Regions from separate parts of the Paenibacillus sp. DS2015 genome, predicted to be linked through region 2. Evidence: riboswitches for the same ligand, from Rfam matches in the RefSeq annotation. Region 2 holds a riboswitch; the other holds the start of a gene.
The links. A riboswitch is a leader RNA that binds a small molecule or an ion and turns the genes downstream of it on or off. The one in region 2 is predicted to bind glycine.

Region 1 (4,744 bases), on a different contig from region 2:
GGAGATCCGAGAACACATCGCGAGCTTCACAATATTTACGGGATGCTGATGTCGATGGCTACGCAGCAAGGTTTGAAGAAACAATTGAAAGGTGAACGTCCTTTCGTGCTCACGCGAGCAGGCTATGCGGGTGTTCAGAAGTACGCGGCTACTTGGACAGGAGATAACCGCAGCTTCTGGGAGCATCTGTCCATGGCTATTCCAATGGTTCTCAACTTGGGATTATCCGGTCAGCCATTTGCCGGACCCGATATAGGTGGATTCTCTCACCATACTACACCCGAGCTTCTGGCGCGTTGGACGCAAGCAGGGGTATTCTTCCCGTACTGCCGTAATCATAGTGTTCTTGATTCGATACATCAAGAGCCCTGGGCATTCGGTTCGCAAATAGAAGAAATTTGCCGGAAATATATTCGTTTACGCTATCGTCTCCTGCCGTACTTGTATACGCTGTTCTATGAAGCGCATAAGACAGGGATGCCAGTTATGCGTCCGCTCATTCTTGAATATCCGAATGATCATAACGTTCATAATTTATGCGATCAATTCATGGTGGGCAGCAAACTACTTGTGGCTCCTGTCCTTCGACCGAATACGGAATACCGTGCTGTTTATTTGCCGGAAGGGGAATGGATCGATTATTGGACCGGCGAACATCATATGGGGGGGCGTCATATTTTAGCACATGCTCCGATTGATGTATTGCCGCTTTATGTAAAGGCAGGGACAATCCTCCCTGAGCTTTTAGATGACGAATGGAAGCCGGTATTGAATGAAAATTCCAATGTAACTCTTAGTATTTATGCAGGTGTGTCTAGAAGCGAATCGCATGGTCAGTGGTATGAGGATGATGCCCGGACTTACGATTATGAAAACAATGTTTACAACCTTTTAGCAACAACCGTCACGACAGAGAAAGATTCGGTGACCTTGAAGCTCAGATATCAATCAAAGGGACTACTAACGGTGCGGAAAATGCTTGATTTAAATGTGAAGCGGATGAATTTTGTTCCGAAAGGCATTCAGTTAATAACATCACAAGAGAATGTTAGGTTGGAGGAAGTCGGTGGCACTTGGTCTTACGAAGAGGAAACTCTGGAACTGAAGTTACAAGTACCTAATACATTTGTTGAGTTGGAGATAGTCGTGCAAGGACAATAATGATGCCATATCGATTGTGAACGAACACAATAGAGAGATAATGTCTAATGAAAGAATTCATTCTCTAAGTTTATCGCCCCTAGCACCGCAGATAATGCGAGGTTAGGGGCTTTTACGGTATGGAATCTCTCAATTTCATGGCATCGGAAGGGAAGGAAGTTTATTCGTAAAAAGGGTGATTACTATCTTGAGACAGTGGGCGGTGATCTGGGTGAGAGCATTGGAAATATTATTTCAAAGAACTATAAAGTGCTGTCAGAAGTAAAACCAGATGCACTTTTAATTCTAGGTGATACCAATTCCGCTCTATCAGCGATAGCAGCAAAAATAGAGCAGAGGTTATTCGTATGGGGAACTCGAAGTCATAACTTTAGACTACGAGGGAAATTAGTGCTGATTGGGAGTCCCAAAGCTCTTGTTGAAAAGTTCAGTGAAACTTTCCATGATCGGAGAGTCAGTCGGGTTCTTAGAATAGCAAGCAATTCTCACGTGTGTTTAAAGAGCTAGAGGGAGTCACTCCCCATGATTACCGAATAAAAGTTCAAGCCGACGAACGATTAAAGGATAGTTCTAAGTAAGCGATTAGACATGAATCTCAGTCTACTTTTCAATTCTATGAATGGTTTCATATTTGCTTCACAGAATTTTCACTTGCAAAACAGATGAGTTAGTCTGTATACTTATAAAAATTTCATATAGCTGGATGATGTTTATGGGAGATGGAACGATGTGTTCCAACCGAAGGGGCAAAACTCTCAGGTGCTTGTTAAAGTGACAAGTGAAGACCGTAAACGGACAGAACTCTGGAGAGACCCTTGTCATAGGGCGCCGAAGGTGCACGGTAGATGTATTTATCTACTTAAACTCTCAGGCAAAAGGACAGAGATGGGAATGACGTATGCAGAAAGCCTACGCCTTGTGATTATATTCACGATACAGGTGGAAGGTGTGTTTTTCTCATATCCTGAACCTCTCTCAGAGTCAAAATCAGTCGATTTGGCTCTTTTTGTTGTCATTATTTAAAGGGGATGGTTGAAATGGTAGAGATATTAGACAAGATTGATAGTTGGGTATGGGGGCCTCCATTACTTATTCTAGTCATGGGTACGGGGTTATGGTTGACCATTCGTTTGAACTTGCTTCAAGTACTTCGCTTACCGCTTGCGCTCAAGCTGATTGGTAAATCGCCGAATGATGGTAGTGGAGATGTTAGTAGCTTCGGGGCATTAAGCACTGCCTTGGCAGCAACGGTTGGTACTGGGAATATCGTAGGTGTAGCTACAGCGATCAAGCTGGGTGGGCCTGGAGCCTTGTTCTGGATGCTGGCAGCAGCATTTTTGGGGATGGCTACGAAATACGCAGAGGGATTGCTGGCTGTTAAATATCGGACGGTAGATAAGAATGGGCAATATTCCGGTGGACCGATGTATTACATCGAGAAGGGTCTGGGTCCGCGTTTTCGACCACTAGCGATTATGTTCGCAGCGAGTGGTATTCTGGTCGCATTATTTGGAATTGGGACATTTCCACAGGTAAACGCTATCGTATCGGCTACAAAATCGAGCTTTGGAGTACCTGTGGTCGTAACTGCTATTATTCTAGCCGTGTTGACCGCTATCGTGACCATTGGGGGGATAAAGAGCATTGCGCAGGTATCAACTAAAGTAGTGCCCTTCATGTCAGGCTTGTATGTTATTGCTTGCTTGGGTGTTCTTATCATGTTCGCTGAAGAGCTTCCTCATGCGATCTCTCTCGTATTCACATCGGCCTTCTCTACTACGGCAGCCACAGGTGGATTCCTCGGAGCTACGATTATGCTTGCCATGCGTAGTGGTGTTGCCAGAGGGATTTTCTCGAATGAATCCGGATTAGGGAGCGCACCGATCGCAGCGGCTGCTGCCAAAACCAAATGGCCGGCAGAGCAAGGATTAGTCTCAATGACAGGGACCTTTATCGATACCATAATTATTTGTAATCTGACAGGACTGATGCTTCTGGTCACGGGGGTATGGAATGGAGAAAGCGAGGGCGCACTTATGACTCAACAGGCTTTTGCTAGTGCCTTTCCAGCCTTTGGAGCAGGACTTCTAACGATCTGTTTGATCCTATTTGCCTTTACAACCATTCTCGGTTGGAATTATTATGGGGAACGTTGTGTTGAGTATTTAGTAGGGGTTAAAGGAATTAAGCCTTATCGTTATTTGTTCATTGCACTTGTAGCAGGCGGGGCCTTTATCAAGTTGGAGGCGATTTGGCTGTTAGCGGATATATTTAATGCCTTGATGGCTTTCCCGAACTTGATTGCACTGTTAGGCTTATCCGGAGTGGTTGTAAAAGAGACACAGGTGTATATGGCGGCAGTTCATCGAAAGAAAAAGTCGCAGGAGCCACTTGCCACAAGTACGGACAGCAAATTAGATTAGAGCAAATGTTGAGATGGGTTTACATTTATTGATGATTCAATGATAGGAGTGTTAAACAGAGGGTTAAACTCACAAATATGAAGTGAACAATGAAGCGCCCAACCTACTTTCAGTAGGTTGGGCGCTTCATTATCTATAACATAGATCGCTTGGACTCGAGACGTGATTACACACACAGGGATCCTTTATATTAGGTGAATTAATTTATGGAATGTATGATTTGAAGTTTATGTTGAATACTAACTCTGGAATTGGAAGTCAATGAATTTATTATTGATCATGGTCTGTCGAGCCAGACACAATCCTTACTCCAAGTGAAAGGATAGTTTCTTCCTTATAATGACCCTGTGAGCAAGCCTTAACCAAGGATACGCTATTACTCTCGCTGGAAAGTAATTCATTACACTTAGGGCATCTGTTTTCAAAAAGAACCTTCAATTTATTAAACATATTAACCTCCAAATTCATATGAATTTACTTGGGTTTTATTATACCTTTACAATTCGATTATGTATAGAGGGAATCATACAAATAAAGTGTACTTAGCGCTAGCAAAATAAGGGTGGGATCTATGGGCATTATTTTTTCAGTAACGATGATCATTCTTGGTTTTATCGGTTCCTTCTTTTCTGGATTATTGGGCATCGGTGGAGGCATTATTAATTACCCCTTATTACTATTTGTTCCTCCAAGTCTTGGTATAGCTAGCTTTACAGCACAAGAGGTATCTGGTATAAGTATGTTTCAAGTGTTCTTTGCGTCATTAGCTGGCGTTATTGCCTTTAGCAGGAAGAGTAAGAAAAGTAAGAATGCCTCATTGATTCATAAGGGACTTGTATTCAATATGGGGAGTGGCATTCTGCTAGGAAGTCTTTTGGGTGGGTACGTATCTAGATTTCTATCTGGAGACTCTATTAACATTATTTATGGTGTGTTAGCGATAGTTGCTGTTGTACTCATGGTTATTCCGAATAAAGGAAAACAACAACATGAAGATTTGGATAATATATCATATAATAGAATTATTGCGATTGTAGCTGCGTTCTTGACGGGTATTGTATCTGGAATTGTTGGTGCAGGCGGAGCATTCATTCTTATTCCGATTATGTTAACTGTTCTAAAAATTCCCACGAGGACAACAATTGCATCTTCTTTAGCCA
Region 2 (4,744 bases):
TTTTCTCCACCCTATAACCATCCTCTCCCGTACGATATAAAAAGTGATTCAATTGATTTATCTATTTATTTTATTCTAGTATCTGAATTTAATTAACGGGCTTCAGATGGATACTTTCTCCGTCTGAGGAAGGAGATTTGTATTGGTTGTGTTTGTACAAGTAACGACGAAAAACCCCATCTCTTTGAGATGTGGCTGGAATCCTATTTATATTTGCTTAAGCTTGCATACACACCCTAATCATTTAATCCCTCTCCATTGAGAATTTTCTGCGTATATTTTTCAACCCTTGAAGCTCGAGTTTTGGATTGTTTGGCTTCAGATAAATAATGAATGTATGCTCTTTGCCGTCCAGGCGTCAATGCTTCAAAAGCAGTTTTCAATGCAGGGATTTCATCGAATTTATTTTGAAGTTCTTCAGGGATGGTGAATGCTTCATTCTTTTTAAAATCCACTTTCAACCCGGCTTTTTCAACGTCCATGGCTTCATGAATATAGGCTTTCAAGATCGTTTCCATTTCAGCTATTTCTAGAACATTAGTGAACCGAATCTGGCGCCCCGCTTGTACCTTCTCCGTTTGTTGGATTAGAATGCCCTGGGGATCCTGTAACAAGGCACCTTTGACAAACAGAAGCGCACAGTATTCTTTAAAGCCATGTATTAAAACGATGTTTCCTTTCTGAAACGTGTAACAAGGAACACCCCACTTCAATTCTTCGGTCAGCTGACAGTCAAGAATGGTCATTCTCAATTTCTCGAATTCTTCCTGCCACTTTTCGGCTTTACTGAAAAAAAAAAAAAACTCAACCTTAGGATTCATACTACTATTTGTCATCTGGGCCCCCCCTCTTCATCATCATAATATTGTGTCTATACCCTCATCAACTAATTGCTTTACGATATTTGAACATCTCACCAGTCCTGAATAAATTGTCTCCCATCATTTTACCATAGACAAACCTCATGTATTGATCATGCTGTTATCTTGGTTATTTTTCCCCTTTTTGCTTCTAATAGAATACAGAATGAATAATAAAATAAACCACAACGGGGTACACAATAGCGCCGGACGGGTCTCTCCAGCGAACAACATAATGATGAGAATCGCAGCAAACAACGTTAAGACCACATAATTAATGGCCGGCGTGAACGGTGCTTTGAATTTGGATTTAGCCTGTAAGTCCGGACGGGTTTTCTTATACTTAATATGGCATATAAGTACAATGCCCCATACCCATATGAAACAAATGGCGCTTATCGTTGTCACGATTCCAAAGGCCTGCTCCGGAATGAGTTTACTCAAAAGAGCACCCACGGATATGACAAACGTAGAAATAAATAATGAGTTCGCTGGTACATGATTTTTATTCAGTTTGCCAAAATGAGGGGACGCTTGGTCCTTCCTACTCAAGTTAAATAGAATCCGGCTTGTCGAGAACATCCCGCTATTGCAGGCGGAAGCGGCTGAGGTTAATACAACGAAATTAATAATCCCCGCAGCAATTGGAATCCCTACTAGAGTAAAGGTTCTCACGAATGGACTTTCTGCAGGACTGAGCTGCGTCCACGGGTTAATGCACAGCAGGACGAAAAGAGCACCAACATAGAAAAATAGAATCCGCAGAGGAATTTTATTAATTGCAGATGGGATATTTTTTTCTGGATTCGCTGTTTCCGCTGCCGATACACCCACTAATTCCACACCAACATAAGCGAATACAACCATTTGAAAGGAAAGTAAGAAACCTGAAACGCCGTTCGGAAAAATGCCCCCGTGTTCCCAGAGGTTTCGTATCGTCACCGATCCTGCATCCGTCTTAAAACCCATAACCAGTAAAACGATCCCAAGGCCAATCAAGGCGAGAATCGTGACTACTTTGATTAATGCAAACCAAAACTCGAGTTCTCCAAAACTCTTGACGGTCAATAGATTAAGTCCTAACAAAATGACTAGACAGGCGATGGCAGGGACCCATTGCGGGATATCAAACCAATACTGCACATATACGCCAACGGCAATGACATCAGCCATAGCGGTCATGATCCAGCAAAACCAATAGGTCCAACCCGTGATGAATGCAACCCGAGATCCAAGGTAGTCTTCTGCGATATCCGTAAACGATTGATAACCCGCTTTAGATAATAGGAGTTCTCCTAGTGCTCTCATCACAAAAAACACTGCGATGCCCACAATTAAATACGTGATCATGATGGATGGGCCTGCCTTTTCTATCGCCTTGCCCGATCCCAGGAATAATCCTGTACCAATGGTTCCGCCGATAGCAATAAGTTGAACATGCCGATTAGCCAGCTCTCTCTTTAATTCTGGTTGTGCCATACTTAGTTCCCCCTTATGAATACACTAATATAAAAAAAAGAGATTGGATGTCATCCAATCTCCCAGTTCATAAGAATATCAAATATATATTTGCCCTGATAATGGCGATCAGCATAACAAATACATATTCAGTACTCTTCTGTCCTTTTGCCTGAGATTGTGAACCCTTCGGCGCCGCGGAATTCCCGCGGTCTCTCCAGAAGCTGCTCCTGCTATAGTGTGACCCATAGCAATCATAGCTTGTGATTTATGAAGTTAATTAAACGGTGATACTGTTGTGATATTCTACCATATTACTTGGATGTGAGTATATGATCAGTGATAATAGTCTCTTTGTATTGTACGGCAATGATTGACTAACATCTTACATGTTTTCGTTTGAAGCCGAGCTTCCCTCTATCTGCCACCTTTTGAATATTAACCGAAGCGTTCAAGAACTTGCCTTTTGCGCTACCGGGATTGACTTCCACCGGGCCAACTTCCTCCACGATCTCGACCGCCTTATCATGAAGCGGCAGATAGGATACTCCCACAGTGTACATGAAATTGTTCATCGCGTATTTCGTGCGTTCAGGGGCATCATGAATCGTATTTTTTACAAGTTCCAACATATCAGCTATTTTCCCTTCGGAAAATTCACTGTCCGGACGATTTCCAATTAGCCAGCAGTAACAGTTCCAGCCCGCAGACATTTTGAGTTCTTCCCCGCTTGCGAGCCACTTATCGGATACTTCTTGCGCAATATCTGTTTCTGCCAAAGTTACTGCCACCACAAAATCTGATAACATATAAAAATATGCCCCATCGATCCAGCGTTCAAAATCTGCCTCAGTCATGGCTTTCGGGTCCGCGATCACTCCGGCAAAATACATGGCGTCGTAATTCCCTGTAGCATAAAGCTGCTCGGCCAATGGTTGATTGCGTTTGATTTTCCTAAAGATGGGCTTCATCTCACCTGTAGCCACGCCAAACAGCGGTTCGTGCGCACCATTGGATTGGTATATCTTCTTGGTGCGTTCCTTGCCAAGAGCTTCAAGCTCTTGCATGACCATTTCTAGATTCATTGTTCGCACTCCCTTTTTTAATGCTTTTCGTTAGGGATTAAGCCATCTTTACTTGAATATATCATAAAACCGCAAGGTTCATACGGTAAGCCCCGGTAGCTATATTGTATTTTGAAGTCACCCCTAAAAGTTAGACAAGGTTATATAATTAGGCGACTTGTTGGGTCATTTGGCTTCTCAGCCTGGAAGTTGCGTTCTAATATGTTCGGTGTGATTTTGCCAATCGTTCCTTTATATGAACGATATTTCTTCATACGTACCAAGCACTTTAATTCCAATACCTTTCAAACGTTGTACCTTTTTATGATTCACATGGTGCCCACGATTCAGTAACTCGTCGCGAATGCGACGATAACCATAACCCCCTCATGCTCCTCATAAATCGCTTGAATAACGTCTTTTAGCTCCTTATCTCTATCTGGCATACCAAAACATTTTTACCACGTAATAATACGTGCTACGAGGGATATCTGCTAGCTGTTGGAGTGCTTTCACCGAAAACTCGTTCCTTAGTTCATAGACTACTTGAGCTTTGTCTTGTTTGTACAGACCCTACTACTAACGTTTGATTCTTCCGTTTATTAGATTTTTTTCAAGGATGAGCCCCCTTTTTCTTTGGTTGTGTGGCGTCCATTCCATGTAATTCTAAGCATCTTCGCCAGCTTAAAATGGTACTATGACCATATTCGCAGCCGTTTCTCTAACAGACATCCCGAATTGGTTCATATAATTAAGTACGTCTAGTTTAATCTGTGCAGGGTATGATGTATTGCCCTTTTTAAAAGCTTCTTGCTCATATTCTCTTATCCAATTTGAAAAGACAGAATGATGTAGCCCTATGGATTTTGCGTTTCTTTTCAAACTGTCTGATCCCTTTTGGTAACGTACAATGGCTTGGATTTTGTCATCTGTACTGTACCTGGTCATAAAAAAACTGCACCTCCAATAGTTAGATGGTGTCTAACAATTGGGGAGCAGTTCATAATAAGGTGGTTTATTAAACTAGCGTTATCCGATACTTGAATCATTATCAGCTTGTGATTCACAGCACAAATTTCTCAAGAGCAACAGCAACACCATCGTTATCATTTGATTCGGTAATGTGTTTCGCACAATTTTTCAGCTCAATTATCGCGTTTTCCATAGCGATCGGAAATCCGCACTTATGGAATATTCCTAAATCGTTAAAGTCATCCCCGAATACCATTACATTTTCTGACTTCACCCCGATATCATTAAGCACCCATTGCACAGCTTCTTCCTTTGAGGCTGATTTTTGCATGATTTGAATCAATACTCCTCCATCGGTTGCGATTACGTTCACATGGTCGCCGAATTGCT

Region 1: linked by a shared signal. The riboswitch ahead of J2T13_RS20020 (alanine/glycine:cation symporter family protein) and the one ahead of J2T13_RS06335 (amino acid permease) in region 2 are both predicted to bind glycine.

Annotation. Positions count from the first base shown of each region.
Region 1 is NZ_JBNPWS010000028.1:30,507-35,250, forward strand. Features, by position in the region: gene J2T13_RS20010 (glycoside hydrolase family 31 protein) at 1-1,161, shown strand, start outside; partial or broken gene J2T13_RS20015 (UDP-N-acetylglucosamine 2-epimerase) at 1,330-1,488, shown strand; glycine riboswitch at 1,955-2,054, shown strand; gene J2T13_RS20020 (alanine/glycine:cation symporter family protein) at 2,190-3,584, shown strand; gene J2T13_RS20025 (sulfite exporter TauE/SafE family protein) at 4,156-4,744, shown strand, end outside.
Region 2 is NZ_JBNPWS010000004.1:275,439-280,182, forward strand. Features, by position in the region: gene J2T13_RS06325 (ABC transporter ATP-binding protein) at 1-10, opposite strand, end outside; gene J2T13_RS06330 (YdeI/OmpD-associated family protein) at 237-836, opposite strand; gene J2T13_RS06335 (amino acid permease) at 963-2,339, opposite strand; glycine riboswitch at 2,469-2,549, opposite strand; gene J2T13_RS06340 (DNA alkylation repair protein) at 2,696-3,403, opposite strand; partial or broken gene J2T13_RS06345 (IS3 family transposase) at 3,571-4,330, opposite strand; gene J2T13_RS06350 (Cof-type HAD-IIB family hydrolase) at 4,446-4,744, opposite strand, start outside.